Linked DNA regions of Spirulina subsalsa PCC 9445. Each later gene encodes a partner of the first gene's protein in a complex. Links are inferred from orthologs where the notes say so. Each region holds a gene or a part of one and is shown in the gene's direction. Other genes may lie near its edges.

Evidence for each region.
Region 2: the proteins of SPI9445_RS0109240 (region 1) and ureC are in contact, whole or in part, in a crystal structure (PDB 6ZO0), measured with the Sporosarcina pasteurii proteins. The link is inferred for Spirulina subsalsa PCC 9445 from one-to-one orthologs. Residues at the interface, in WP_115364121.1 of Sporosarcina pasteurii: Val2, Pro3, Gly4, Glu5, Tyr6, Arg7, Val8, Ala9, Glu10, Gly11, Glu12, Ile13, Glu14, Ile15, Asn16, Arg19, Gly37, Ser38, His39, Ile40, Arg60, Asn62, Ile63, Pro64, Ser65, Gly66, Thr67, Leu84, Gly85, Gly86; in WP_115362090.1 of Sporosarcina pasteurii: Met1, Lys2, Ile3, Asn4, Arg5, Gln6, Tyr8, Ala9, Tyr12, Gly13, Pro14, Thr15, Val16, Gly17, Asp18, Gln19, Val20, Arg21, Ala23, Asp24, Asp26, Trp28, Thr37, Tyr38, Gly39, Asp40, Glu41, Asn43, Gly47, Lys48.

The regions. Positions count from the first base shown.
Region 1 is NZ_JH980292.1:1,967,490-1,983,189, reverse strand. What follows is about bases 47-2,887. They hold SPI9445_RS0109240 (urease subunit beta), read left to right. Parts: upstream 47-1,233; coding sequence 1,234-1,542; downstream 1,543-2,887. Other genes in these bases: SPI9445_RS0109225 (PAS domain-containing protein), read left to right, coding at 2,833-2,887; SPI9445_RS0109235 (CorA family divalent cation transporter), read left to right, coding at 1,555-2,277; ureA (urease subunit gamma), read left to right, coding at 873-1,175; SPI9445_RS0109250 (DUF29 domain-containing protein), read right to left, coding at 77-544. Outside these bases: more of SPI9445_RS0109225, read left to right, coding at 2,888-6,432; SPI9445_RS0109220 (histidine phosphatase family protein), read left to right, coding at 6,541-7,191; SPI9445_RS0109215 (family 10 glycosylhydrolase), read right to left, coding at 7,251-8,510; SPI9445_RS27495 (EAL domain-containing protein), read right to left, coding at 8,786-11,878; SPI9445_RS0109205 (hypothetical protein), read left to right, coding at 12,683-12,910; SPI9445_RS0109200 (rubredoxin), read left to right, coding at 13,204-13,551; SPI9445_RS0109195 (photosynthesis system II assembly factor Ycf48), read left to right, coding at 13,617-14,630; psbE (cytochrome b559 subunit alpha), read left to right, coding at 14,811-15,059; psbF (cytochrome b559 subunit beta), read left to right, coding at 15,088-15,222; SPI9445_RS28400 (photosystem II reaction center protein PsbL), read left to right, coding at 15,338-15,460; SPI9445_RS0109180 (photosystem II reaction center protein J), read left to right, coding at 15,510-15,629.
Region 2 is NZ_JH980292.1:4,933,222-4,948,939, forward strand. The notes cover bases 9,268-12,126. They hold ureC (urease subunit alpha), read left to right. Parts: upstream 9,268-9,771; coding sequence 9,772-11,481; downstream 11,482-12,126. Other genes in these bases: SPI9445_RS27925 (hypothetical protein), read right to left, coding at 9,268-9,438; SPI9445_RS0122535 (RpoD/SigA family RNA polymerase sigma factor), read right to left, coding at 11,941-12,126. Also shown: argC (N-acetyl-gamma-glutamyl-phosphate reductase), read left to right, coding at 1-602; SPI9445_RS0122475 (response regulator transcription factor), read left to right, coding at 658-1,353; SPI9445_RS31755 (hypothetical protein), read left to right, coding at 1,638-1,763; SPI9445_RS0122480 (hypothetical protein), read left to right, coding at 2,116-2,352; SPI9445_RS0122485 (coiled-coil domain-containing protein), read right to left, coding at 2,447-3,547; SPI9445_RS0122495 (coiled-coil domain-containing protein), read right to left, coding at 3,683-4,663; SPI9445_RS0122500 (helix-turn-helix domain-containing protein), read left to right, coding at 4,835-5,188; SPI9445_RS0122505 (ImmA/IrrE family metallo-endopeptidase), read left to right, coding at 5,243-5,836; SPI9445_RS0122510 (Npun_R2479 family HD domain-containing metalloprotein), read left to right, coding at 5,939-6,805; SPI9445_RS0122515 (NAD-dependent epimerase/dehydratase family protein), read left to right, coding at 6,969-8,045; cobO (cob(I)yrinic acid a,c-diamide adenosyltransferase), read left to right, coding at 8,184-8,783; more of SPI9445_RS27925, read right to left, coding at 8,914-9,267; more of SPI9445_RS0122535, read right to left, coding at 12,127-13,065; priA (primosomal protein N'), read left to right, coding at 13,756-15,718.

The DNA.
Region 1 (15,700 bases):
CAGGATTTTGACTTACCTGTTGACTTGTTACTCTTAGAAAACCCAGCTTTTTGTGGGGTGAATTCTGCACAAAATTCTAGATTTTTTCCTCAAGATTCGGTAAATATTCAGGCTTGAGAATTTCCTCCGTTGTAAAGGGGCATTTTCCCTCAAAACTCAGCAAAGGTAAGCCCGTTTCCTCTGCGGCTAACTCCCTAGCATCCTGATAGCATTCAGTCAAGATAGTGTTAAAATAACTTTGCAAACTGGGACTTTCTTTCAAGGCTCTGTTAATGTGTTGACGGTGTTCTCGGATGGTAAATCGCCAACGATTAGACCGCTTGGCAGGTTGATAATAATAGTGAAGCAGGTGCATTAACAGAATTTTGAGATTACTATAAATGGCTCTTTTCTCACTTCTTCCCCTATCTTCTAGTTCATCAATTAAGTGTTTTATATCAACCTGCTTAAAGTCACCTTGTTTTAACTGTTTTATGGTTTCTTCTCGCCACAGGTTGTAATCCTGCTCATAGATGGCTGCGGTAGTTTTAGGGGAGGTTTTCATTTTGAACTATGATTAATAAGTCACTAAATGTTTACATCTTGGCGATGCTCAATAACCCTGTAGTCGAACTGTTTCCAGATCCGGTGTTCCCCGTTCCCTTAAACCAAGAATTCCGAATCCCTAGGGAAATATAGCCAACCTACCTGAGTCGTGCAAAAAATGCTCCCCTGCAATCCAGATAGGAGAATAGCCCTTCACGTCTCATTAGGACTAGCTATAGCTACATTCTAACTATTCTAATGGATCATGAATAATTGTGGCTTGAGCCTTGATTATCCCGGTTTTGTGCAATAAACTTGTCGTGAATTGCCCAGTGATTTAATAACCTATGCAGTTAACTCCCCAAGAAAAAGATAAACTCTTAATTTTTACGGCGGCCTTAGTGGCAGAACGGCGCAAGGCGAAAGGGCTTAAGTTAAACTATCCTGAAGCGGTGGCTTATATTTCTTCGGCGATTCTTGAAGGTGCAAGGGAAGGAAAAACGGTGTCAGAATTGATGAGTGAGGGAACAACTCTGCTCACTCGCGCTGATGTGATGGAAGGAGTGCCGGAAATGATCCCGGAAGTGCAAGTTGAGGCAACGTTCCCCGATGGGACAAAATTGGTGACGGTACATCATCCCATTCGTTAATCGGCAATTCGGTAAGAACTGATTCATAAATTCAAAGATCAACCAGGAGCAAAGGATTATGATTCCGGGTGAATTATTAGTAGATGACGGTGAAATTGAACTCAATTCGGGACGAGAAACGCGGCGAATTGTGGTGAGTAATACGGGGGATCGTCCCATTCAAGTGGGGTCGCATTTTCACTTTTATGAGGTGAATCGGGCGTTGGAGTGCGATCGCAATGCAGCCAGAGGAAGGCGCTTAAATATCCCGGCCGGAACCTCTATCCGTTTTGAACCGGGGGATGAAAAGGAGGTGGAATTAGTTCCTCTAGTGGGGAGTCGTCAAGTGTATGGGTTTAATGGTTTAGTCAATGGTTCTTTAGACTAGGGTGAGGTTATTATGAAACTCCCTCCTTCTTGGCAACTTCCCTTAACGATTAAAAACCGTCTGGGTCAAAAAAGTGTAGGCAAACAACGGGCAATGATTGCGGAAGGACATCTGTTGCTGGTGCTGCATCGCGCTCCAACTTTGGGGGAAAAACAGCGTCAAGGGGTGTTCTTTTGGCGAGATCCTCAAGGGAAATGGGAATGTAGTGTGGGGGGGGTGGGATTAAAACCGTTAATGAAGCATATTCAAGTCTACGAAGAGGCTGAGAACGCCCTGAGTTTAGCCTATAGCGAAGCAGAACAGGCGGAAGACTATTTTAACTTGCTCGAACAATTGGCCCCGGTGCAACATTCGACCCAAAATCTCCACAATACCCTACAAGCGGCACGGGAGGGGATTCCTGAAGACCGGGATCTGATTGATTTGCGCGACTGGGCCTATGGGATAGAGCGCTCGCTCAATCTCCTCCACGAAAACATCAAAAACAGCCTTGACTACCGGATGGCCGAACGGGTGGAACAGCAAAATGCCATCGCGTTGGAATCCGTTCGGGCTAGTCATCGTCTCAATGTTTTGGTGGCTATTTTCTTCCCCCTCACAGCGATTACTTGTATTTTTGGCATGAATCTAAGCAGTGGTTTAGCGGAATCCTTCAGCTTTTGGCTAATTCTCCTGATTAGCCTGAGTTTAGGCCTTTGGGTTCGCCGTTGGGTGATTGTCGGTAAACTTTTGTGATCAGGGGTTTCAGCCCTTGGACAAGAATTGTTTAGAATTTTCTCTAAACCAGAAAAAATACAAAAACGGTGTTAGCTTGGTAGTATCAGGGACACTACAAGATTTTGGTCTGGTATTGGGTAAACATCAAACCTCGGATCTCTGATGGGCTGGATTTAATCTCAAATACCCAACAGAATGCTATCTGTAGGTTGGGTAGAGCCATAGCGAAACCCAAATAGGGCGAAGAAGGCTTTAGCCACTATTGGGGCGTTTATGAGTTTGAGGGTTACTGAGAAGGGTGTCAACTATTCTAAATTGCTTTTAAGTTTCAGGAACTTTTAAGTAACAGAGTCATGAGCAACAGGGTTATAGTTCAAGACTTCTGAGGTTTAAGCATTAGGGATTGATGACAACCTGCCCAATCAGAACACAAACCAAATCAGAGAATTTTCCAATTTGAATCGATAAATGTTTATGAACTCGCTGTTGGGGGGATTCGTGTGTTTTTTTACCTGAAAACCCCATAATAAAAAAAGGAATAGAAAAAAGCCCCTTTTGTGGTACTGAAGTCATATGTGGGAGAAAAAAATTATTGCCAATATCCTGAATTCCCAGTCTGCCGTGGAATTAACCATTGATCGGGAACCCATTGTTGTGACACCGGAAACAAAGGTAAGCAATGCGATCGCCCAGATGAATATTACCTCCCCAAATCCAGCGACAGCAAAGGCTTCAGCCCCGAAATGTTGTATCTTAGTGAGGCAGGACGAACAGTTAATAGGGTTACTCACAGAACGAGATATTCTTAGTTTAATGGTGCAATCTCAGAACTTAGAACAGATTCCCATATCACAGGTGATGGGGAATCCGGGAATAACAATTTTGCGATCGCACCTCAACAATCCCCTTAGTCTCCTCTGCCAATTTAATGAACACCAGACGAGTTATTGTGTCATTCTAGAAGACGAAGCACCTCACAATATTTATGGTGTAATTACCCTAGATCAACTCTGCTTAGACTTAAATCAAGCTGGATTATTGGCGAATCTAAAACCGCAAACTCTCCAACCTCAAACACCCATTGATTCTGGTCAAAATCCCTCTTTTGTTACAGCAGAAAACAGTCAAACCATTGTAGAGAAACATACGCTACCTTCCAAAATCAGAACAAATTTTAACCGTTTAAACTACCTGCTTAACTACAGTCCGGCGATTCTTTATACCGCCGATCCAGTAACCTATGAAATCACTTTTATCAGTGAAAATGTTAAAACAATTTTAGGACATGAAGCGTCAAACTTCATCAAAAACCCCAAATTCTGGCAAGACCAAATTCACCCCGAAGATCAAGTTCTATTGTTATGGACAATGCAGCGTCTCTCCAGTTCAAACTCTCAGAGATGTGAGTATAGATTTCGAGATGCACAGGGTCAATACCATTGGTTACGCAATGAAATAGTAGTCATTCAAGATGAAAATAACCAACCCAAAGAACTGATCGGCTACTGTATGAACGTGGACGATTTGAAACAAATTGAACAAAATTTGAGAACCAGTGAACAACAATTTCGCAGTATTTTTGAACAAGCCGATGTAGGGATTACTCAACTCTCTCCTACTGGGTCTTTCTTAAAAGTTAACCCAAAATTTATAGACATTGTACAGTATTCTGAGGAAGAACTTCTAAAAACCACCTACCAAAAAATTACTTATCCCCAAGACCTAGCCCAAGATTTAACCCTAAACTACCAATTATTAATCGGAAAAATTTCTCGCTTTGCGGCAGAAAAACGCTATGTTCGCAAAGATGGATCAATTGTCTGGGTTCATTGGAGTGGTTCAGTGGTCTGTAGTCTAGCAGGGAAAGCTGAGTCAATTATTGCGGTGATTCAAGATATTAGCGATCGCAAGCAAGCCGAGTTAGCCCTACAAGAAAGTGAGTCAACCCTGCGCAGTTTTTATGACAGTAGTGCTATGATGATGGGGGTGGTTGAATTAATTTCTAACCCAGAGGATTTATTGAATATTTGGAGCAATTCCATGACAGCTGAGTTTGTAGGTTTATCTCCCAAGCAAATGGAGTATAAAACGGCTCAGGAGTTAGGAATTCCTCAAAACATTACTCAGGAATGGATTCAATACTGTAAACACATTCAAAAAACGGGGAAACCCGTTCAGTTTCAGTGTTCATACAAACACAAGGAAAAAAAATTCTGGTTATTGACTACACTTTCCCCGATTAGGACTGAACATAGAACCAGTTCCCGTTTTTGCTACATCACCGAAGATGTCACCGAACGCAAACAAACAGAACGCATCCTTGCACAAACCACTCAAACCCTTTTACAAGCCCAAAAAATCGCCCATATTGGCTATTGGGACTATAACGTAATTAGCCATCAACTGACATGGAATAAAGAAACCTTTGAAATTTTTGGCACAGATTGGAATCAACCTGAACCCACTTATACTCAATATATCACTCAAATTCATCCCGAAGACCGCATCAAACACCAAACGGCTTTAGAACATAGTCTGATGACAGGAGAACGGTTTGAGGTGGAATATCGCCTATTAAGAGATAGTGGAGAAATTCGCTATCTCTACAGTCAAGCGGAAGTAGAAACCAATAGCCAAGGCGTCGTTATTCGTCTGTTTGGGGTGGTGATTGATATTACAGAGAAAAAACGCGCTGAAGAGAGTTTAAAAGCCTCAGAGGCTAAATATCGCCTGCTGGTGGAACAAATGCCTGCCGTTACCTATACTTCCGCTTTAGATGATTTGAGTACCACCCTTTATGTGAGTCCGCAAATCGAGCAAATGTTAGGTTATCCTTTACGGGAATGGTTACTTCAACCGGATCGTTGGTATACAGCCGTTCATCCAGATGATCGGGATAAAGTCGCAAAAGTTTTAAAAATAGCTCATAATAGCCCCGGAACTTTTAATCGGGAGTATCGGATTTTTGCCAAATCGGGGGAAATGTTATGGGTGCGCGATCGCGCTAGAATTGTCACCAACGAAGCCGGAGAACCCATTTTTCTCCAAGGCATGATGTTTGACATTACCGAACAAAAAACCTCGGAAGAAGAGTTACAACACGCTTACGCACACCTTGAGGCTACTAATCGTCGTTTAGAAATTTCTCTCAAAACCCTTGAACAACGCAACTATGAACAAGTCATTACCAGTCAGATGCTAGAGTTTCTACAAGCTTGTAGCACATCCTTAGAAGCCTATCCTGCCACCGCCGAGTTTTTAAAAATCCTTTTTCCCCACTGTTTTGGGTCAATTCTATTACCCCAACCAAATAAAAAAATCCTAGAAGCTGTCAGCATTTTTGGTGAATTGTCTCCAGAAGAAAGCACTATAAACACTAAAGATTGTTGGGCATTGCTGAGAGGAAAAACTCATTATGCTTCTAATAATCAACCGGGATTATTCTGTCATCATATTGACCAAAACTCTCAACCTACCGCAACGCTTTGTATTCCCATGATGGTACAAGGATTAGCCTTGGGGTTGTTTTATCTACGCACCCAAGATCCGGCAGGAATTCCGCCAGAACAGCAACAACTGGCTCAAACGGTTTCCGAACAAATTGCTCTAGCTATTTCTAACTTACAACTACGGGAAACTTTACAAAATCAGAGTATTTGCGATCCCTTGACTGGGTTATTTAACCGTCGTTATTTGGAGCAATCCTTACAGCAAAGTTTACAGGCGGCTGAGTTAACTCAGCCGCCTGTGAGTTTAATTATGATTGATGTGGATCATTTTAAAAAATTTAATGATACCTATGGTCATGATGCCGGAGATTTTGTCCTACAAACTTTAGCAGAATTTTTACAAAAACAAGTTCGAGAGTCCGATATTGTCTGTCGTTATGGGGGGGAAGAATTTACGTTAATTTTGCCCAATGTGTCTTTAGAATTAGCCTATGAGCGGGCTGAGTTGTTACGTCAACGAATCAAAAAACTGCCCTTAAATTATCAGGGGAAAAACCTAGGACAATTGAGTTTTTCGGCGGGTTTGGCTACGTTTCCTGAGCAAGGGGACACGGTGCAATCCCTCATTCGTCGGGCTGATGAGGCTTTGTATGAAGCGAAAGGACAGGGGCGCGATCGCGTCATTTGTGCCAAGACCAGTTGCTTAACCATCGATTCAAGTTGAAGCTCCCCACCCACAAGGGGATGGGGCTTTCAACGCAACATTGCTGTAAAATCCAAACAGTACCCCTGATGAAAACCAAGATATCATTCAAGGTTCAAGAACTCCCTTATGGCTCAAACTGTCTGGATTGCACGACACGGCAACCGTCTAGACTTTGTTCATCCCGACTGGTTCAACACCGCAGAACGACGTTATGATCCCCCTCTCTCGGAGGATGGATTCCAGCAAGCGCAAGAATTAGGGCGGCGTTTGCAGAAAGAGGCGATCGCCCATATTTTCGCCTCCCCCTTCCTGCGCACCGTACAAACCGCCCACGCCGTCGCCGAATGCTTGGATCTCCCTCTCAAACTGGAAAGCGGCCTCAGTGAATGGCTAAACCCCCACTGGATGACCGAAATGCCCCAACGTCTCCCCCCAGAAATCCTCACTCAACAATATCCCCGCATTGATCTGAGTTACACCTCCTGCGTTGTTCCTCAATACCCCGAAACAGAAACAGAGGTCATGGACAGAAGCGCTACCACTGCCCATCAATTAGTGCAAAGATACTCAGAGAATATCCTTTTAGTCGGCCATGCAGCATCCGTCATCGGCACCACCCAAGGACTGGTCGGGGGTCAACCTTTAGTCAACACAGCACTCTGTTGTTTAGTGAAAATAGTCAATCACAATGGAGACTGGGAGATGGAGCTTAATGGAGATACCACTCACCTCAGTCCCCAGTCCGCCTCTTTTCCTAGATTAGGGCGTGCCGAATAAGTCGGGAAGAGGGAATAAGTCTTAATTCCTATTCCCTCTTCCCTGTTTCCTTGTTAAATCTAGGATTCAGCAATTAACGGCGCGTTCGTGACGCTCGTGCGCTTGGCCGGGAAGCGGAAAAGAACCTGAAATAGAGATTTCCTCTGGTCTGCGGGTTCTGGTGCATAATTCCACAAACTGTCATAGAAGAAGAACGAAAAGCCTAAACCCTGTTGACGAGCGCTTTGGATTTTCGCCTGAATTTGTTGCAAACCAACGGGACGATTTCTTAACCCCGTCAAAATGCCTACCCCCGTCGGGATACGTTGCCGCGCTTCTTGAATTTCGGGCCGCACTAAATTCTCCCGGAAAGCCGCCAAATCGGGACGATACACTTGAACTAATAATTCATCAATCACACCCCGACGTAACCACGCTAACCAGTCTTGGAGTTGTCCGCGATAGGCGAAATCGTAGGGATTGGGGGAAACGGAGAAAATAGCATTGGGTTGTTTCGCTTTCACTTGACGGTTTAATTCAACCATAAACGCCGTCAGTTTATCCGCACGCCATCTGACCCAAGCGGGATCCGTAGCGTTACTCGGTGCGGCCCGGCCGGTTTCCCGACGATACATCGCCGTTGTGAAACTGTCATAGCCAAACTGGTTGGGGAGACTCGCGTGATCATCAAACTGTACCCCGTCCACATTGTATTGATCCAGGACTTCTAGGACAATTTGGGTGATAAATTGCTGCACTTCAGGATGAAAAGGGTTTAACCAGTAGACCTCTCCAGCCGTCCCAACCCAAGACCTAGTTCCATCTTGTTTTTGGGTTAACCATTCAGGGTGAGCTTTAGCTAATTCGGAGAAGGGGGGAGTCATAAAGCCAAACTCAAACCAAGGCAGGACTAACAAACCATTGCGGTGGGCTTTTTCGACGAGATCCGCTAGGATATCTTGACCTTGATTGCCGCGACGGATAAAGGTTTGAATGCCTGCCCTTTGGGCTGTGGCGCTGGGGTAGTGAACAAAACCCGAGTTCCACACCACCGGGTAGACCGTATTAAAGTTAAGTTGACCCAGTTGAGTCATGGCCGCCTCTAGGGCATTTTGATCCGCGAGTACCCGAGTGTCATTGTTGGTCATCCAGACCCCTCGCACTTCGGGAAAGCGCTGTTGAGCAACGGTTCCAAGGGGATGACTCAGGAAAACAATGGTCAACAGGGCAGTTAGAAATAGGGCTAGTCGGGTTTTCCAACTGTGCGATCGCCTCGAAAATATCGCCGATAAGAACATAGGTTTAAACTTCAAAATCTTGAGTAGTTCAGGGTTCATCATGCCAAGGACTTTTTCCGGCAAAAGTTTGAGTAGTTTTCAACACACCCGTCAAACGGTATTGCACCAATCCTTATAACAATTCTTAAGGTCGAGCCAACTGCCCCACCCACAAGGGGATGGGGTTTTCCCGGCAATCTTTATAAACTTCCGTAGTATAGCCGACAATGCACAGACTCTGTACTGTATCTTGGGAGATATTCGTTCTGTTATGTGACTTCCTCCCAACGCAGACCGCAAGCGATACAGCGCGGGCTTTCCCCCATTACATCACTCATTCACTCATAACGATGATAACCGCGCACCAAGCGAGTCGCCGTTTCCACATCAACAGGTTTCGAGAAAAAATATCCTTGGGCAAACTCACAACCTAATGCCTTAATATACTCCAGTTGTTTTGGGGTTTCTATCCCTTCTGCGACTAAATTCATCCCTAAACTATGCGCTAGCGTAACAATAGTTTTCACAATTTCCGTTTGACTAGAATGAGATCCCATCCCTTGGACAAAAGAACGGTCAATTTTAACCGTATCAATGGGGAACTCATGTAAACGACTCAGGGAGGAATACCCCGTGCCAAAATCGTCAATGCACAGGCCAATTCCCAAAGTTTTCAGTTGTTTAAGTCGATTCGCTTGAGCCTCAGCTGTCTTAAGTAAACAGCTTTCGGTGATCTCTAATTTTAAGCCAGAATAGTCAATTTCAACTAACATCAATAGATTATAAATCTGCTCAATTAAATCTGCTTGTTCTAGTTGAATAGGGGAGAGATTGACATTCAAACCTAGAAAAGGGGGATAATCCGTGTTTTTTTGTAGAAATCGTTGCCATTTTTGCAATTGAGAACAGGCAGAACGGAGAACCCACCAGCCCAGTTGATGAATTAAACCCGTTTCCTCGGCAATGGGAATAAATTGAGTGGGAGAGATCATCCCTTTTTGGGGATGTTGCCAACGCACAAGGGCTTCAAAACCTTGCAAATATCCAGTTTTGAGATTAATAATCGGCTGGTAATATAAACAGAATTCATCCCGTTCTAACGCCCACCGTAGATCATTTTCAAGTTGTAACCGTTCTGGAGTGTTAATCTGCATGGCCGGATTAAAAACCGCATAGCGATTCCGACCTTTGGCTTTAGCTTGATACATCGCCACATCGGCATCTCGCAGGATTTGATCGGCGTGTTCGTAGGTGCGGTAATTGAAGGCAATGCCTAGACTAACCCCAGTGAACACTTGATAGTTATTGAGGTTAAAGGGGTGGCTAAACTGGCGTTGAATACTTTCCGCAATATGGATAGCTGCTTCTAAATTAGGGATGTCATCAAGGAGGATGGCAAATTCATCCCCGCCGAGACGGGCGACAATATGCTGGGAGGGAACACATTCTCGGAGACGTTGGGCGGCATATTGTAGGAGTTGATCTCCACAAAGATGACCTAAGCTGTCGTTAATAACTTTAAAACGGTCGAGGTCAAGGAATAGAATGGCGTAGTGGTAGGGTAAGGTGCGCTGCTCATTTCGAGACGCTTCGCGACTGTCCGTTGTGATACAACCATGGTTTTCATAGCAATTTGCCCGTTGGATGGTTGTTTCTACACGCTGTAAAAAACAAGTGCGATTCGGTAAGGTGGTTAAAGCATCATGAAAGGCGTTGTAGAGCAGTTTTTCTTCTGCTAAACGACGGGCGGTAATATCTCGCACGGTTCCCTCATAATAGATAAGTTCTCCATTCTCGTTGCGGACGGCTCGGGTGTCTTCGGAAATCCAGATAATTTTGCCATCCCGGCGATAGATTTGGGATTCAAAATTACTGACGAGATCATGTTGTTTGAGTAATTCCGTAAAGTCTTGACGACGATGGGGATTGACATAAAGTTGATCAGCAATATTAGTTAGGGCTTCAATTAAACTAGCGGGAGTCTCATAGCCATAGATTTTGGCGAGGGCAAGGTTGGCGCTGATATACTGACCCTGGGGGGTGGTTTGGAAAATGCCTAGGGTAATATTTTCAAAAATACTGCGATACTTGAATTCCGCTTCTTTGAGGGCAACATGGGACTGATGTTGCTCTATGGCAATCCCGGCTAAATTTTGGGCTAATTCAACTAATTTTTGATCTTCGGTACTGGGGAATTGAGGTTGAGGGTAGTAGAGGGCAAAGGTGCCGAGTATTTGACCTTGGGAGGAGAAAACGGGGCTAGACCAACAACTCTGTAAGTTTTGAGCGAGGGCAAGGTGTACATAACTCTGCCAGCGTGGGTCTTTCGTAATATCGGTGACAATGACAGTTTTTTGTAGATAGGCTGCGGCTCCAAAGGAGGCCACATTGGGACCAATGGGGAGTCCTACTAAGGCTTGACGGTAAGTGGAGGGAAGACTGGGAGCGATGCAGTGAGTAAAGGATTGACGGGATAAATCTAAGAGTAAAATGGAGCCAATCATGCCCTCGGATTGGTATTCAATCACCTGAATTAGATAGTCTAGAATCTCTTGGAGATCCTGATTGGTGGCAATCATTTCGAGAATGTGGGTTTGATGGGTCAGGAGAGATTGACTAATGGCTTCGCTGGTAATGTCGCGGGAAATGGCGATGATCTCTTGAGGAGTGCCTGTACGGCGATCGCGCAAAACCTGACTTTTTGTCTCCAAACGCACATAATGCCCCCCTTGATGGCGAATCCGATAGACCAAACTAAAGGGAAAAGACTCCTCAAGCATCCCTAAATGAGCATTGCGCACCCGTTGATAATCTTGGGGGTGAATCAACTCGTAGGGAGACATTCCCACTACGTCTTGAGCGCGATAGCCTAAAATATTCCAACAGGCTGGGGAAATCTCAATTAATTGACCATCGAGTTGATGACGAGAAATCAGATCCGCCCCATTATCCGCTAGCAATTGATAATGAGCATTGCGGTGATCTAATTCAGCTAAAGGCCCGGCAGACTGACGCGTAGGAATAATTTGCTTCGTAGCTAGATACGATAGCAAAGAAGGAGATTGACTCGTACTCGGCTCTTCTAAGGCCGCCACCCCTTGAATGAATAAAACCTTATGCTCTGGGTTTAACGACACAACAGAGGCCGTACAAGACCAAACCTGCTTATGATGGGGGTCATATACCATCAACTCCACCGGGGAAGCATTCCCCTGTCGCCCCAGTTCCCAACATTGATGGAGACGTTCTGTCGGAAAGGGTAAATTCTCCATCGCGTTTGAGGAGGAGGGAGCTTGAGCAAATAATTCTAGGGCGGTTTGATTCCACCATACTTGTAGCGGTTCTAACTGGATGACCCAAACCGGGGATTGTATCAGATTAAGGAGTTTCAAATCCGTCTTGGGGAGGGGAGTAACATTAAGGGGAAACATGGCTGTTGATAGAGCATGACAAGGGCGGAAGGGTATAGGCCAAGGGCAAGGGATTGGCAATTGTAGATGAAACACCGGATTTCAATACTCTGTATTGAGAGAACTGTACTGAGAGAACCAAGATACAGGTGAAGAAAAAGCTATTGCTCTTGCCAGTCTTCCTCCAATCTAAGTAAATTAGGACAAGATATTTGTATCATTAAATACCAATACCCAAAGGTTCATTAACCTTTAAGCAAGGAAAAAAGGACAATTGTTATCGTCATGTTCTTAAATCTTTTGGTTATTCTAGTCCGTGTTTCAAGAGTGACTCCATAGCCTTTCACTCCTTAGACTGAAGACGTTTAAAAAGGGTGAAATTCTGGCGCTCAACCTGCATTTTGCATTTAACCAGAAAGGTTTGACTGAAGGAAATTTTATTCAGAGTTACTTAAGAATTTTTGGAGACTTTGGTTATTTTTTTATAAAAAGTTTAGATTTAAAGTCTGTATTCTTCCATACCTTGACTGGCTTAGTTAGATTCATGAAATATTTCAAAGTATCAACAAAAGTAACAAAATTGTTACATCAAGGAGTAAGGCAAAATAGCTTCAAAGCCTCTCAAAACAAGGGATTGCACTGGATTCGATGACCCGTGAAATTGTGGGTCTTATCATTAACTCTTTTGTCAAGATAGTTTGTTTAGCTAAAAGATCGGGTTCAATATAAGAAGAAAAGTCAAGCCATGTAGATGCAATGTTCAGAATGATGAAGCGACCGTCACAACTGACACGTCTAATTTGGGATTTCTACCGCGAAAACCCAATGGAGTTACAGCAACTGAAAGTCCTCGAAAATTGTCAAGTTTTTAGACGGTGGGGCGTGCTACATATCCGGTGTTGGAAAGAGGATGTAGCCGAGGCTGTTTTGGCAACACGCAGTTTGCTAGTTGAACCCATAGGACAGTTGCGCATTGCCCAAAAGATTCAAGTCTCCGTCGCCAAACATCCAGTTGCTTTATTTCCCGTCCATTCGGATAAACAGTTTGTCTAATCCCGGAAATGGCTCATCAACAATACCCAGTGGACTACCCTATTTAGGGGCTGCTGAACATGGCTCTAAGCCTTGTTTCATAAGGCTTTCAGCCTTTTAAATGGCGAAAAAGTGCAAGATTTTAGAGATAAAGCATCCAAAAGGCTTGTCTTGTTCCAACTCCCCCTGTTCCCTGTTCCCTCCTGCCTGCCTCTTACCTATTCCCTGTTCCCCACCTCCCCAAATGTCACAAATCCGACAAATTATGAGATAATTCGTAATAAAGATTTTAAGATTTGCTTTCAGCAAAAGTAATGAGCGAACCAGCGCAAGAGCAAACCCTAGCAGAGAAAGCACCACCTCGCTATGAGTGCCTGAGTTGTGGCTATGTGTACGAGCCAAGCAAAGGCGATAGCAACGCGGGTGTTCACCCCGGAACAGAATTCGTTGACCTCCCGGCAGGTTGGCGCTGTCCCGTTTGTAGTGCCAAACGGACTCAATTCCGCAATATTGGGTCTTCTGGTGCGCCCTCCGGTTTTAAAGAAAATCTCGACTATGGCTTTGGGGTGAACCGTCTCACCCCCGGACAGAAAAACCTGCTCATTTTTGGAGCGTTGGGGGTTGCGATTTTATTCTTTTTAAGCTTGTACGGTTTACGGTAAACCCCCGAGAAGCCCCAGTTTGGGGCGAACTCAACAAGCCTACCCTCATTTATTTAGTGAGTATGATGAACTCTTTTGTGAAGAAACTCAAACAATTTCTCATATTCTGTGCCGTGGTGGTCTTCGCGGCGGGCTGTAGCAATGTGCCTAATGTAAGTTACAATCCTTGGCGGGTGGTTGACCTGCCCACAGATGCCGTGCTGTCGGATATTGCCTTTACTGATGACGGCAATCATGGCTGGTTGGTGGGTAGTCGAACGACTTTGTTTGAAACCCAAGATGGGGGCGAAACATGGGAGGAACGAACTTTTGACCTAGGCGAGGAAAAAGTTAGTTTTACCTCGGTTAGTTTTTTTGGTCAAGAAGGGTGGATTGTGGGGAAACCCTCCATTCTCTTACACACCACTAACGGGGGCAACTCTTGGGATCGGATCCCCTTAAGTAGCAAGTTACCCGGTTCTCCTTATAAGATTTTCGCTTTAGGTCGCAATCAAGCGGAAATGGCTACGGATGTGGGGGCGATTTATCTCACCAAGGACGGAGCCAAAAACTGGAAAGCCTTGGTACAGGAGGCGGTGGGTGTTGTTCGGAATATGGAGCGATCGCCTGATGGATCCTATATTGCCGTTTCCGCCAAAGGGAACTTCTATTCCACTTGGGAACCCGGAGAAACCGCTTGGCAACCCCATCAACGCACCAGTTCCCACCGTTTACAAAACATGGGTTTCGGGGCCGATGGGCGACAGTGGCTCTTGGCGCGGGGGGGACAAATCCAATTTAGTAACCCCAATGCCGAGGACGAGGAAAGCCCTTGGGATGAGGTGATTTATCCCGAATTCTCCACCAGTTGGGGTTTATTAGATGTTGCCTACCGCACTCCAGAGGAAATTTGGGTATCTGGTGGCAGTGGCAACCTCCTAGTCAGTGAGGATGGGGGGGAAAGCTGGCAAAAAGACCGGGCGGTGGAAAGTGTCCCTACCAACTTGTATAAAATCCTGTTTATGGGACAAGACAAGGGCTTTATTTTAGGCGATCGCGGAATCCTGCTGCGCTATGAACCCGACCTAGAAAACGCTTAATCTTGTTCTTTCTCCGGGGCTTTGATTTCATCTCATAACCGCCCAAAGACCTCAAGACCAGGGAGTAATTTTACTCAGTCAAGCCGGAGAAAAACTGTATCATTTTGGCACAGGGTCTGTCACAATGTACAGTAAAATGACATCATTTAGACATTAAACATTTGTTCAGGAGATTCATTCATGGCAGGTACAACAGGAGAACGCCCCTTTTCTGATATTGTCACCAGTATTCGTTACTGGGTGATTCACAGCATTACCATCCCCATGTTATTTATTGCTGGGTGGCTATTCGTTAGCACAGGTTTAGCCTATGACGCTTTTGGCACCCCTCGCCCTAACGAGTATTTCACCCAAGATCGTCAGGAATTACCCATTATTTCTGACCGTTATAGTGCAAAACAACAAGTTCAAGAATTCTCCGGCAAGTAAGCGGTTTTTAATTTGAGAGGATATCAAAATGACCAGTAACAACCCGAATCAACCTGTTTCCTATCCCATTTTTACCGTCCGTTGGTTGGCGGTTCATACCTTGGCAGTTCCCACCGTTTTCTTTTTAGGTGCGATCGCGGCCATGCAGTTTATTCAACGCTAATTTATTTAGGCTTAGTGATTTTCGCCTATTCCTTGATGTTATCAACATCAGGGAAATAAAGGAAATCAGCAAATGAAAAAAACGCGATAAAAAAACGCGACAAACAGAGGTTAAAATCATGGAAAGAACGCCAAATCCAAATAGACAGCCTGTTGAGTTAAACCGGACTTCTTTGTTCCTGGGTTTACTGTTGATTTTTGTGTTGGGCATTTTGTTCTCTAGTTATTTCTTTAACTAGATCAGCTTGTGTAAACCGTATTGGGAACCATTAGTGAGGTATTGAAGAAATGTTTGCAGATGGGCGTATTCCTTTATGGCTGGTTGCTGTGATTGCAGGTTTAGGTGTAATTGCAGTGGTTGGCATCTTTTTCTACGGTGCTTATGCTGGGGTAGGTTCTTCTCTCTAGAAGTTCTTTCCCTGCACACCTAGTTAACCCAGTTGACGAAATGGGAGCAAGAATTCCCCTCACTTCTAGCA
Region 2 (15,718 bases), 3.0 Mb from region 1 along the record:
GGTGTTATTGTACGGCGAGTTTGTTGGCGATCGCACCCCTCCTGAAACAAGGCCTGATTATTCCCGAAAGTCTGATCATTGATGCCAAATCCGGCACATCTGGGGGAGGGAGACAAGCGAAGGTTAATATGTTATTGGCTGAGGCCGATAGTTCATTGAGTGCCTACAGTGTCGCTGGTGCCCACCGTCACACCCCAGAAATTGAACAGGTTTGTAGTGATCTTGCTGGACACGAAATGCGGGTTCAATTTACCCCCCATCTCATCCCGATGGTGCGCGGCATTCTCTCCACCGTCTACGCGACGCTGAGAGATCCCGGATTAGTGCGAGAAGATTTAATTACGATTTTTAACGCCTTTTATCGTTCTTCTCCCTTTGTTAAAGTCTTGGCCAATGGCATTTATCCCCAAACGAAATGGGCGGTAGGAACGAATCTCTGTTACCTTGGGGTAGCGGTGGATAGTCGCACGGATCGGGTGATTGTCATGTCTGCAATTGATAATTTGATCAAAGGCCAATCCGGTCAAGCGGTGCAGTGTCTTAATCTTTTAATGGGGTGGGAGGAAACCCTCGGCTTGCCTGAGTTGGCATTTTATCCCTAACCCCCCAGTGATCAATTATCAATTATCAAGGTTTTGTTTTTTTAGACTCATGCCCATGTCTGAACAATTTAAACTGTTATTGGTCGATGATGAACCGGGATTGCGAGAAGCGGTGCAAGCCTATCTCGAAGATGAAGAAGAATTTACGGTGACGGCTGTAGCTAGTGCGGCGGAAGCTTGGCCGGTTTTGGAACAGAATCCCCCCGATTTGGTGATTTCTGACATTATGATGCCCCAAGTGGATGGCTACCAGTTTTTGGCGAAACTGCGGGAAGATAGCCGCTTTAAGGCTCTGCCTGTGGTGTTTTTGACCGCTCGGGGGATGACAGGCGATCGCATTCAAGGCTATCAAGCGGGGTGTGATGCCTACCTCCCCAAGCCTTTTGAACCGGAAGAATTACTAGCAATTGTACGGAATTTATTAGTGCGACGGAGTGCCACGGTGGAAGCCGAGGGAGATAGTGCTAAATTAGAGGCGATCGCCCGGGAAATCGCCGCCATCAAAGGAATGCTCAATCAACGCTCCGGCATTACCCAAACCCCCTCCCCCATCAAAATTGAACTAACCCCCCGTGAGCAAAGTGTCCTCGATTTAGTCGCTCAAGGCCTAATGAACAAAGAAATTGCCAGCCAACTAGAAACCAGCGTGAGAAACGTGGAAAAATACGTCAGTCGTCTCTTCAGCAAAACCGGCACTAACAGCCGCACCGAATTAGTCCGCTATGCCCTCGAACACGGCCTAACCCAGTAATCAGGCTTTGGCCTCGGTCATTCGGCTGAAACACCCATTACAGACTCTCTTCAAGGGGGTTAGAGGGCATCTCTACTAATAATTAATTTTTTTGAACTAATTGGCTTTAAATGCACAGAACTTGAGTTTTCTTAAAGAAAATAATCTTATTTTAATATTCTAACATGAAGAAGCCTAAACTTAGGTAAAAAAACTTCAAAAAGGATGAACTTTGTTGAGTATTATTGCTATAATGAAAGGATGAAAGCTCTTTTAGTCCAACAAAACTTCATAATATTTCATCCATGAAAACATTTTTCAATCGTTCCTACACCCTCCAGATTGGTCAGTCCATCGGTTTGGCCTCTGCTCTTGTCATCATGAGTCTTGGTATAATTAGCATCATGACCGCTCAGAGTGGCATTTTTTAGTCACCAGAGTTTAATTGTCCCATTTAAAGCATCTACTTTTTTCCTTTGAACCCGTTTAATCGAACTTACTTTACCAACTTTTTTCTACAAACCTTTTCTATCAACTGTATTTTTGAAATCCGGTCTTTGTGATTTGTGTTGGCAGTGATTTGTATTGACAACATCAGGGGATCTTTTTTCTGCAATATTCCCGCGCTCTACGGGGTAAAAACCTGAGATGCTACCAGAAGCATCTTCTTTTTCCTGTGAGACAAATTCCTTAAATCCTTACGGAAAAAGGCTATTAGAAAAGCAAGATATTACTTTATCCTCACCTTCAAGCTTTCGTTAATTATTGACTAGGAGTATCATCATGGCAAAACCGACTCAAGCTCATATGTCCCAAACTTGGAGCAGTAGCAAACCTGCCGCCTTTAAAGACATGAAAAAACGGCAGATGGAATATTATATGGGAGCTAAACTGATTGAAGTCGGAGTTAATCCTAAGTCCGCTATTTATCGCTGGTCTGTGGATAATAGTAATGGTAAGGAAACTTGGACTTATAGTGCTTATTGGGGAGACTCGAAAGAGAAAATGATGCAGAGTTAACAGACTCCAAATCCGACGCATTCTACAAACCCGGTTCGTTGTTGGGCTTTAGCCCTCAGTTTAGTGCGCTGAAGCGCAACTACGAACCAAGGAATCACTTGCCTTTCTGTTGATTTTTGGCCTGCTCAATCGCAATTTCTTTCAACGCATCAAAAGAATTACGATTGGATGTTCCCTCAATCGCTTTAACCGCCAAATCTTGCACCTGTTTCAAGGCAGAATCTAACTGTTGTGCCAGACTTTGTAAACGAGTCTCTTGGAGTTGAATGGTTTGTTCTAAACCCTGAATCCGTAAGGCATAATTACGTTTTTCCCCTTCAATTTCTTTCTCCCGTAAATCGTGCCGTACCTTCGCTTGATAAACGCCAATCCGATAACCTTCCTCCTGACCTTCTTTTTTCTTCTGCTCTAAATTTGCTTCAAAAACAGCGACCTTTTCTTTCGCTTCCTGATGGGCTTTTTCCCGTTCCGCAATGGCTTTTTCTTGCTCTTCCCACTCCTTCTCCTGTAAGCTCTTCGCTTCCGCTAATTCTTGGTAACGTTGTTTCTTCTCCTGCTCATACTCTTCTTGGTCTAACTGACGTTCTAATTGTAAAGTATAGGTATATTCCGCCTTGTCTCGTTCCTGACTGACTTGATAGTTGGTATTCCGTTCCGCAATAGTCGCCTTATGTAATTCTTGCTCTTTTTCCCAAGCTTTACGCGCTTCCTGTGCCTCCTGTTCGAGAGTTTCCTTGCGCGTGTTCAGTTCTTCTAAAAAGGCTTTACTACTCGTTCCGTAATCAGCAATCAAAGTGTCTAAAGTGTTTTCTTCAATCTCTGAAAGTTCGTGTAATTCTTCTAATTGTTCCTGTTCTTCAGCCACAGAGTTCTGAATTTCGGCTAATGTTGAAGCCTCTTTAATCAGTTGCTCGGAAAGAGAACTTACGGCACCCCCGAAGCCGACTTGTAAGGTTTCTAAGTTTTTCAGAATTACGTTGATATCGGACTTGGTTTGTTGAGTGGAAGTCATAGCAGGTTTTTGGGGTTGGGGGGAAACTTGAGCGGGAACGGGGGCGGGATTAGGGGGAGCGGTTTTGATTTCTTTTTGCAGTTGCTTAATCTGAGTTTCTAGGGTAGCTTTTTCTTGATTGAGTTCGTCAAAAGCTTCTAAGATTTCGGCTTTTGTGCTTTTGGCTGTTACTTTTTTGACCATGAGGATAATTCTCTTGTTAGGGTTTGATTTTGGTTTTTTGGGTTATCGTGTGGGTTTACCTAACCTACGGATTTTTGTTGGGTTGCGCTGTCGCTTCACCCAACCTACGAATCGATAAATCAACAAATTTATTCGTTAGGTTTGGGGGGCGTTGGAACTTTGGAACGCACGCATAGCCAAAGTTTGGGCTTGATTTGTAGCGGTTTGTAACTGGGTGGTTAACTCAGCCATTTGTTCCAATTGTCGCTGAATGGTAGCTTCAAGAGAGGTGAGTTTAAGCTCATAACCTTGCTTCTCGGCTTCCCATTCTTTTTCTAACAAGTCGGATTTAACTTTAGCCTCCCGTTCCGCTTTCTTAATCGCCTCTCCTTTGGCTTCAGTATAACCTTGTTTTAAGGCTTCCTCAAAACCTGCTATTTTCTGCTCGTTGGCCTCAAATTCCGCTTGATTAGTCGTCAAAATTTGCTCCCGTTCTTGCCAGTCTTTTTCTTTCTCCCGGTTGAGTTCTTGTAAGGTGCGTTCTTGCAGTCGCTTGGCTTGTTCGTACTCGTCTAATTCAATTTTGCGCTGTTGTTGAATCTGATAGGTATAATCGGCTAGTTCCTGCTCCCGTTGTTTCACCTGTTGGGCGGCTTCTTCTTCAATGTTGGTAGTAAATTCCGCCTGTTCTTGTTCCCAAGTTTTGCGGGTTTGGCTGATTTCTTTGGCGAGGGCTTCTTGTTGCGTTTGAGCCTCTTCGCTTAGGGTTCTCAGTTGGGTTTGATGTTCTTGGCGCAAGATGTATAACGCATCGGCAACGATTCGCACTTTACGCAGTTGTTGTAGGTTTTCCTGTTCTACGAGGATGGCGCGTTTTAGTTCGTCGAGTTTGCCGGATTCATCGGATAAACGTTGGGCTAATTCGGTGATGGCACTGCCGAAGTTAAGCTGTAAGGTGGCCATCCCATTAACAATACTATCAACGGTGTAGGTGGCCGCTTGGCTGAGAAGTTCCTGATTTTTGGCTTTTTCGGCTTCTTCCTCTTTCGTCGCCACTTGGGAGGCGGTTTGCTTGTGTTGGGCGAGGAGTTGCTGGAATTGAGCGAGAATCTGCGTTTTACTGTTGGGTGAGTTCATAAGTTCTTTAGACTCAAAAGGGCTACAGATAGTTGAGGGATACCGCTATCCTAACCGGACGCTGGGGGATTAGGGATGGGTTTGATTTTTTATTCAAGTCCCAGCATAACCTGAGTTGAATTTTTCGTCAAGATGTTTTAAAATAGTGGCTATATTGACCCAAATAAAGCCGTGAGTAAAGAATTTGGAGAAATCATCCGTCAAGCACGGAAGAGTAAAGGCTATAGCCAGCGCAAACTGGCGGATTTGTTGTCGGTAGATTTTACCTATCTATCGAAGCTGGAGAATAATCGGGCGGATTATGCGCCGAAGGAGGATGTAATTCGGGCGTTAGCGCGTCATTTAACTTTAGATGAGGAGGAGTTGATTTATTTGGCGGGGCGGATTCCCCAACAGGAGGAGGATTTTCTGCGGGAAAATTACAAGTCAATGCCGACGCTATTCCGGAGAATGCGGGAAAATCCGGAGTTTGCCCGCAAGATTTTTCAGGAGGCGACGCAGGGGGAAAAGTCTCGCCGTCGTTAGAGGGCGAATGATGAGAGGAGGTTAATTGTGCGGATTTTGAGGCCTTTTCGCTTTATGAGTAAGCATGATATTGAATGTCGTGCGGCGGATGTGTTGGTGGGGATGGAGGGGAATCCTCTCTATCAGCCGACGTTTCCGTTAGATGTGACTCGGGTGGCGGAGTTTCTGGCGTTGGATGTGGTGTGGGATTGTATTCCGGATGATGATCACGGTGCGATCGCCGCCCGGATTCTACCCCTCGATCGTTTGATTGAGATTAACGAGACGGTGTTAGCCTTGGGGCAAGGGTTTGAAGCGTCTACCCTAGCCCATGAAATTGGTCACTGGGTTCTTCATATTGAACACTCGGCGGTAGAACGGTATAGTCGCTTAAGGAAACGGGGGTTAGATGTGGCGATCGCACCCCTGTTATGTCGCACGGAAGAACAATCTCAGGGCATTGAGTGGCAAGCGCAATATTTCGCCAGTTGCTTATTAATGCCCCGGGATATATTACAGGAACAAGTGCGCGGCCGGGATTTAAGCCAGTGGGGTGATTTATATGCGATCGCTGAATCTCTCGGTGTCACCATTTCCAACTTAATCCACCGTCTCAAGGATTTAGGCTGGCTTCGTCTCGAAGCAGGTTCACCCCAAGGGATAGCCTAACCCCAACTCTCGATCAAAATCACAGTCAGCCTCCCTTCTTTCCCTTAAAATCAAAGAGGATTAAATAGCACTCCCCAAAAAGAGGAAAAGCGAGGATTAACGATGTTCTTCAATGCCACAGAAATCCTGATTGATGCCTTTGTGGAAAGACTCAGAGAAGGCTATCGTCGAACCTACGGCGGCCTCAAAAGTGACTATGAGGACATCATCGCCTGGGCGGGTAGTATGGCAATGGAAAATATTGCCAACAGTGATGCACTCTACCACAACGTTGAACATTCTATTCTCGTCACCCTGGTAGGACAAGAAATCCTACGGGGGAGACATATCCGAGAAGGCGGAGTTTCCTGTGAAGACTGGCTACACTTTATTATTGCCCTCGTCTGCCACGATATTGGCTACGTCAAAGGAGTGTGTCGTCAGGATAACGAACTAGAACGCCTCTATGCCACCGGGAAAAACGGCGAAATGGTGCATCTGCCCCCCGGTTGTTCTGATGCCTCCCTCACCCCCTATCATGTAGATCGGGGCAAACTCTTTATTGATGAACGGTTTGGTGGCCATCGTCTCATTGACTCAGAATTCATCAAGCGCAGCATTGAATTAACCCGCTTTCCAGTCCCCAATAAAGATGATCATAGAAACACCATTAACTATCCCGGTTTAATTCGTTCTTCTGATTTGATTGGTCAGTTAAGTGATCCTCGTTATTTAAAGAAAATCAGCGCTTTGTTTTATGAATTTGAAGAAACTGGGGCGAATAAATTAATGGGCTTTCATAATCCCGGAGACTTACGCCGCAACTATGCTAAGTTTTATTGGAACGCCGTCTATCCGTTCATTAAAGAGGCTCTACATTATTTATCCTTAACCCAACAAGGTCAACAGATTATTGCTAACTTATATTCTAATGTCTTTGTTATAGAACATGAGGACGCAGAAGCCAGTTTACAGGAACAGATTGCCTAGGGTTTTTGGTGGTATGACCAGATAGGCAACCTCCTAGTTCACTATTTTGTTGGGTTACGCTGTCGCTTCACCCAACCTACAGGTGATTTTTTGTTGACAAAATGGCTTTCTTGGGATAGAAATAAGCAGAATTAGTGTCAAACTAACCTAGGGTCAAACATCCATGAGTATTGCAATTATAACAGGGTCAGCCGGATTAATTGGGTCAGAAGCATCTCGTTTTTTTGCCCAACAAGGTCTAGAAATTGTAGGAATTGATAATGATATGCGGAGCGTCTTTTTTGGTGAGGAAGCTTCCACCACTTGGAATAGAAAAAGACTAGAATACTCTCTAAAAAATCAATATATACACCTCTCGATTGATATTCGAGATCAAGAAGCGATTCCCAATCTATTTAAAAAGTATAGTTCGGCGATTTCTTTAATTATTCATACGGCCGCTCAACCTTCCCATGACTGGGCAGCCCGCGATCCTCACATGGATTTTACCGTCAATGCAAATGGTACATTAAACCTCTTAGAATCTGCTCGGCAATATTGCCCCGATGCCCCCTTTATTTTTACGTCTACGAATAAAGTTTATGGCGATACTCCTAACCGTTTACCCTTAATTGAACAGGAAACACGCTGGGAAATTGACCCCAATCATACCTATGTGGGGGGGATTCGGGAAGATATGTCTATTGACCATACAACCCATAGTTTGTTTGGGGCTTCTAAAGTAGCGGCTGATGTGTTAGTCCAAGAATATGGGCGTTATTTTGGCATGAAAACCGCTTGTTTTCGTGGGGGATGTTTAACCGGACCGAATCATTCTGGGACTCAATTACATGGTTTTTTAGCCTATTTAATGAAATGTGCGGCGACGGGAAAACCTTATACCATTTTTGGGTACAAGGGGAAACAAGTTCGGGATAATATTCACAGTGCAGATTTAATTAATGCTTTCTATGAGTTTTTTAAAGCTCCTCGGGTAGCGGAGGTTTATAATACTGGGGGAGGGCGTTATAGTAACTGTTCGATGTTTGAAGCGGTGCAAATTTGCCAAGAAATTACAGGGCGAGAATTTAAGCCGGAATACTCAGAAACGAACCGCATTGGGGATCATATTTGGTGGATTAGTGATAATCATAAATTTGAGCAACATTTCCCGAATTGGAAAATGCAGTATAATGTCCCCAAAATTCTGCAAGAAATTTATGAGTTTAATCGGGAACGGTGGGCGAAAGAAATGGAGTAGGGGTTGAGGGTTGGCGGGAGAGGTCAAAATAGGATAAATTGCTAGGAACTGTTAATATTGATAGCAAAAATTACTGTGACAAACTCACCCTCAAATTCCACTGTTGTTGATTCCTCTGACACTCTAACCCCAGAGGGATTGACTCCTGAACAGTATAAGCAAAAGATGCAGCGCCGCAAGGAAATTCAAGCGGAACGATTGGCGGCGCGATCGCAAGAAAAAGGCCTCATCATCGTCAACACAGGCAACGGCAAGGGCAAAACTACGGCCGCGTTAGGCATGGTTTTACGTTCCTTGGGGCATGGCTACCGGGTGGCGATTATTCAGTTTATTAAAGGCGCTTGGGAACCGGCAGAAAAGGCTATTTTAGAACGGTTTGCCGATCAGTTAGTGTTTCACGCTTTAGGGGAAGGATTTACTTGGGAAACCCAAGATCGAGAACGAGATATTGCTAAGGCGGAGGCCGCTTGGCAACAAGCGTTAGACTATATTCGGAATCCTGAGTATCGTCTAATTTTATTGGATGAGGTTAATATTGCCCTGAAATTGGGCTATTTATCCGTTGAAACAGTGTTAGCTGGCTTGGCGGAAAAAAGCCCGGATGCTCATGTTATTTTAACCGGACGGGGAGCCCCGGCTGGTTTAATTGAACGAGCGGATTTAGTAACAGAAATGAAGTTAGTTAAACATCCATTCCGGGAGCAAGGTATTAAGGCACAACCGGGGATTGAATTTTAGGGCATAGGGGATCAGGGGAATAGTGAATAGCTAAAACTCTTGACTATTGTCTTTTCCCGACTCCCCTGTTCCCTGTTCCCTAATTTAGGTAATAGGTAATAGAGAATACTAATCAACTCCCGACTCCCCACTATCCAGAACAAGCTGCTAATAGGTCTATTTCAAGGTCGGGTCCTTGTTCTAGGGGGTAGTAGCCCTCTAAGCCTAAAACACGGGGTAATGAGCCTTCTGATGCAATCTCAGCGCGATTTTGTAAGGGGATATTATAGCTGTAGAATTCCTTCGTCTCTAAATCCTGAACCTGTAAATTAAGACGTTGATTATCGAGACTGCCGCGCAAACAACTAAACTCAGAATCTAATTGATACAATGCCCCATTGACTCTCCCTTGTTCAACTTTTAGCACTAAATACGTCGCGCCATATTGATTTAAGTTCTGAGTTTGACCATAATGATAAATCCCATCTCTCCAAGGAGAAATTACCGGGGAAGTTACAGGAGAGGGGGGCTGTTTTTGGGGTTTATTTAACCGAGGAATATGAACACCTGCTTGACTAGAAGTAATAGCATCAACCGGGAGAGGATGGGTCGAGGGCAACACAAATCCTAAACTAAATAGAAGACTCACGGTGAGAGTACGCAAAGGTTTTAACATAGATCAATCACTTGTAGACACAAGGGGATAAGAAGGAACTTAATACAAGACCGATTGAGAGAAGTTTCTAGTTTGGGGTTTAGAGACGTGTCACCTAGATTCGTTGAAGATCAGAGGTTTGCAGTCTGTTTGATGCTTTTCAGCCATTCCACTTCTAGGATAAGCTGATCCTTAAGTTCAGAAATCGTCTAAGTGGAGGGTTTTTCAGGGAGTTTACGGAGAAATCTACACAACATCCGGAGGGAATTTCGGATAATATGACCTCAATTTCCGCTAAATTACGGTTGCCTTATATTCTTAAATCAGCAGTTAATTAACCAGTGAGGAGTTATTATGAGTTATAGAATGGATCGTCGTGCCTATGCAGAAACCTATGGGCCGACTGTGGGCGATCGCATTCGTTTGGCCGATACCGACTTAATCATAGAAGTAGAACGAGATTTGACCTCCTACGGAGATGAAGTGAAATTTGGCGGGGGGAAAGTGATTCGGGATGGTATGGGACAATCCCCCATTTCTCGCGCAGAGGGGGCGGTGGATGTGGTGATTACCAACGCCCTGATTCTGGACTGGTGGGGGATTATTAAAGCCGATGTGGGGATTAAAGATGGGCGAATTTGCAAGATTGGTAAAGCAGGCAATCCCTACATTCAGGACAATGTAGATATTATTATTGGCCCTTCGACAGAGGCGATCGCCGGAGAGGGAAAAATTCTCACGGCTGGGGGGATTGATGCCCATATTCACTTTATCTGTCCCCAACAAATCGAAACCGCCATTGCGTCTGGTGTTACTACCATGATAGGAGGAGGCACCGGCCCCGCCACAGGCACCAACGCCACCACCTGCACCCCCGGCGCTTGGAATATTTACCGAATGTTAGAAGCCGCAGAAGGTTTTCCCGTCAATTTCGGCTTTTTAGGCAAAGGCAACAGCAGCCAAACCCCCGGCTTAATAGAACAGGTGAATGCCGGAGTAATTGGCTTAAAACTCCATGAAGATTGGGGAACCACTCCCGCCACCATTGACACCTGTCTGACTGTAGCAGATGACTATGATATACAAGTAGCCATTCATACCGACACCTTGAATGAAGCAGGTTTTGTCGAGGATACCATTGCCGCCTTTAAAAACCGGGTAATTCATACCTACCATACCGAAGGCGCTGGGGGAGGCCACGCCCCGGATATTATCAAAGTCTGTGGGCAGTTGAATGTTTTGCCCTCGTCCACCAATCCCACTCGCCCCTATACGGTAAACACCTTAGAGGAACATCTGGATATGTTGATGGTGTGTCACCATCTGGATAAAAGTATCCCCGAAGATGTAGCCTTTGCTGAGTCGCGGATTCGTCGGGAAACCATTGCCGCCGAGGATATCCTCCACGATAAAGGGGCGTTTAGCATCATTTCCTCCGACTCCCAAGCGATGGGGCGAGTGGGAGAGGTGATTATTCGCACTTGGCAAACCGCCCATAAAATGAAAGTGCAGTTTGGGGCATTAGGAGAAGATTCAGCCCGCCACGATAACCACCGCGCTAAACGCTATGTAGCGAAATATACGATTAATCCGGCGATCGCTCATGGCATTGCCCATGAAGTCGGATCCATAGAAGAAGGGAAGTTAGCGGATTTGTGTTTATGGCATCCCGCCTTTTTTGGGGTGAAACCGGAATTAGTGATTAAAGGGGGATTAATTGCTTGGTCCCAGATGGGGGATGCTAACGCCAGTATTCCCACCCCCGGACCGGTGTATATGCGCCCCATGTTCGGCAGTTTTGGCCGTGCGATCGCCTCCACCAGTGTCACCTTTCTCTCCCAAGCCGCCCTAGATGCCGGGATTCCCGACCAACTAGGCCTACAAAAAACCCCCGTTGCTGTGTCTGGAATTCGCCAATTAACCAAGCGGGATCTGAAATTAAACGACTATCTCCCCCAGATTGAAGTGAATCCTGAAACCTACGAAGTACGAGCAGATGGGGAACTCCTCACCTGTGAACCGGCTACCGTGTTACCGATGGCGCAACGGTACTTTTTGTTTTAGCTAATCGGCGGCCGATCGAAGTGCTATCAGAAAGTAGCGAAAGCACCGACCGACGAGAAAAGTTAATGAACAACCAAACCCTAGAAACCTTGAAAGAATATATAGGGTCTGCTGTTCACTTCGTGACGCTCCGCGTTCGCGAAGCGTCACGAAGTGAACGCGAAGCGTTGCGTAGCAATATATCCCTCTAAGCACTGTTAATAGGGTTTTCGATGGGGAGCGAGAAAGTGCAAGGTTTTAAGGATAAAGAATCAAAAAGGCTTGCCTTTTTCCGACTCCCCCTTCCTGTTCCCCGTTCCCTGTTTCCCACGCGGAGCGTCACGAAGTGAACAGCAAGCCCTACTATTCCCTATTACCTATTCCCTATTCCCCGACTCTCAGAGTTATTCATAAAACCCTAAATGATTCCCTCTGACGCACCCTAAAACTTGCGGTCAGCGTCGGGAGGAATAGCGGGTCTTACGATAACCAACCTTTTAAACGGCGGGCTACTTGGGGGCGGCGGAGTTTGCGCATGGCCTTACTTTGGATTTGGCGGACTCTCTCCCGGGATAAATTGAACATTCCCCCTACTTCCTCTAAAGTGTAAGGCTGACTGGTATTTAACCCATAACGCAGGGAAATCACATCTTTTTCCCGTTCTGTGAGAACATCACTCAACACTTCCCCAATTTCTTGGCGCATCATGATTTCACTCATCTGCTCCTCGGGTAGTTGTAAATCATTGTCCTCCAAGAGATCCACTAACTCCGTGTCTTCTCCCTTCCCAACTCGGTGATTGAGAGAGAGAGACTGACGACGCAGTTGGAGTAAGTGCCGCAGTTGGCTGGGGGTGACATCTAATTCAGCCGCCAGTTCTTCCTCTTTAGGATTGCGCTTTAATTGCTGTTTCAGGATACGTTGAGCTTTTTTGAGTTTGTTCAGTTTCTCCACAATATGGATGGGGAGGCGAATGGTGCGGGCATCATTGGCAATGGTGCGGGTAATGGCCTGACGAATCCACCAGTAAGCATAGGTAGAGAATTTATAACCTTTGTTGGGATCAAATTTTTCGGCCGCCCGATTGAGGCCAATGGCTCCCTCTTGAATTAAATCGAGGAAAGGAACCCCCCGATTGAGATAACGTTTGGCAATGGAGACAACTAAACGTAAGTTAGAACGGATCATTTTCCGCTTTGCTACTCGTCCCTGATAAAGGCGTTGTTCGAGTTGGCGCTCTGTGATCCCCAAAGCGTTGGCGACTTCGGCGGAGGTGGGAGGACGATCTAACTGTGCTTCTAATTCTTCCCGGAGTTCTTCAATGGCCACTACCGCTTTAACACATTTGGCCAGTTCCACCTCTTCATCGGGTTTAAGGAGGGGATAGCGCGCCATTTCCTTGAAAAACGCGCCCACGGTGTCATCGCTATCCACTCTACCTGTTTTTGGGTTCGTTTTGGTCAGTGTTAAGGTAGGATTAGCAGAGGGATCCGGATCCCCGACGGTGAGGGGGGATCCCGAGGCGGCAATCTCAACAATATTGTTGTTGTCACTGATATTGTTGTTATTTTGCAGGTCGTTGGGTTTAAATTCCGCGAGGCTCATAACTCTCTATAAATAAGGGTGTACAGTAAGTGGGATAAAAGGACTAGCCGAATGGCTAAAGAATGGAACTGGCTGATCAACTTGACTTGAGCGGGAGAGCAAAAAGAACAAATTTGATGCTCTATCACTATCTAGAGAGCCAGTCCAGTTGAGGGAGAAGAAGTTTAGAGATTAAAACTTTAGAGATTAGAAGTTGAGCGAAATCAAACAGGATGAGCAGAAATGGAGGAAAGTAAACTGTAGTAATTGGATGTTCTCGGTCTGGTAGTGTAGGTTTGAGTGGTGCGATCGCGGAATGAGGACTAAAATCCTCAACCTACCGGATGAGAAGCTACCCGGCGCTGAGTGTAAGTTAGAACCATCAAATCAGGTGAATCTGATTAGAGGTCAGGTTAGATGAATGAGAAAGTTAGAGAAAGATTGTTTATCAGGCTACCAGAAATGTTTTTCGGATTTGTTTATCTGATTACAAAATGGCCATTCAACGGAACATTTGTCCAAATTTTCCCGGAAAATTGAGTTTAACTGGGGCTGAGGGACTAGGCGACAATCCCCCCGAGTTGCAGACATGAGAGAAAGAACAGAGAATAAGGGAGAAATTGATGAATGTTCCTGTCGGTTCTCTGGAAAACCGATATACAGTGAGCGTGTTATTCTTTTTTCTCATCATCAAAGCACAAGAATTACATGATGTCCAATCCCTCCTCTAGTGTTCTGCTCTGTGAACCCCAAACGACCTACAATCTCAATCCCCCAAATGACCGATGGCTGGAGGTTTTGGTGGATTGTCCGGGGATTCAAGAGACGTTGACCTATCGGGCGACTCCTGAGTTAAGAGCAGAAGCGGGGGATATTGTGACGGTGCCGCTGGGGGGGCAAATGGTGGGGGGAATTGTGGTGCGGGAAGTGGCACAACTCCCGCCCGGGTTGGATTCTCAGAAGGTGCGCGAGATTGAGGATGTGGTGGCGACGGGCTTTTTTCCGGCTCATTATTGGGAATTGTTACAAAATGTGTCGGATTATTATTATACGCCCTTGATTACGGTAGCGAAGGGAGCGTTACCGCCGGGCTTATTGACGCGATCGCAGCGCCGCATCCGTTTACAGCCTGATGCCATCCCGCCCGGTTTTGAGGTGTTTTGTTCTCCGGCTGCCTTAGCAGTCCTAACTCTCCTTCAGTCCCAAAAACAAGGAGACTACACAGCCAAGTATATACAGAAGCAGATCCCCCAAGGGCGGAAGGGTTTACAGGATCTGCTGAAGCGGGGCTGGGTGGAAAGTTATCTAGACCATCCTCCCCCGACGAAAGCCCTGCAAAAACAAGCCATTACCCTAGTTTCCGACCACTTCTCCCCCTCTTTGAGCAAACGACAGCAGGAAATTTTACGCCTGTTGAAGAAAGAAGGGGGGGAAATGTGGCTGACGGATTTTTTACAACTGGCTAGAACGACAACTCCCACCCTCAAACGCTTAGAGGCTGAGGGGTATGTAGTGATAGAAGAGCGGGAAAAGTTGCGCCTCTCCTCGGAGCCAGAACAGGGGCGAGATGAGCCGAAAATCCTCAGCCCGGAGCAACAACAAGCCCTGAATACCCTAACCCATTGTGCGGGATTTGCGGAGATTCTCCTGCATGGGGTGACAGGATCTGGGAAAACGGAGGTTTATTTACAGGCGATCGCACCCCTCCTAGAACAAGGTCAATCCGCCCTCGTTTTAGTCCCAGAAATCGGACTAACGCCCCAACTCACCGATCGGTTTCGCGCTCGTTTTGGCGATCGCATTCGAGTCTATCACAGCGCCCTCTCCGACGGCGAACGTTACGACACTTGGCGGCAAATGCTCACCGGAGATCCTCAAGTCGTCATCGGCACCCGTTCCGCCATCTTTGCCCCCCTCCCCCATCTCGGCCTCATCATCCTCGACGAAGAACACGACAGCAGCTTTAAACAAACCGAACTCGCCCCCACCTACCACGCCCGCACCGTCGCCCAGTGGCGGGCAAAACTGGAAAATTGCCCCCTCCTCTTAGGGTCTGCTACCCCAGCCCTAGAAACTTGGGTTAGGGTGAAAGAGGAAAATCACCCCCAAGCTCCCACCCTCTACCTCTCCCTCCCCCAACGCATCTACTCCCGCCCCTTACCCCCCATCGAAATTGTAGACCTGCGGAAAGAACTCAAACAGGGCAACCGTTCCATCTTCAGTCAACCCCTAAAAACCGCCCTAGAAAACCTCCAACAGAATAAACAACAGGGGATCTTATTTATTCCCCGTCGGGGTCATAGTACCTTTGTTTCCTGTCGCAGTTGTGGCTACGTCATTGAATGCCCCCATTGTGACGTTTCCCTGTCCTATCACCACACCCACGCCCAGGCCACAGAACTCCTACGCTGTCACTACTGCAACCACACCCAACGACAGCCCCCCCAATGCCCAGAATGTGGTTCCCCCTATCTTAAATTTTTCGGCACGGGTACCCAGAAAGTCAGCCAAGAATTAAGCCGTTTATTTCCAGAATTGCGGGTCATTCGCTTTGATAGTGATACCACCCGCACCAAAGGCTCCCATCGGGCGTTATTAACCCAATTTGCCCAAGGAGAGGCCGATTTATTAGTGGGGACTCAAATGTTGACCAAAGGGCTGGATATTGCCCAAG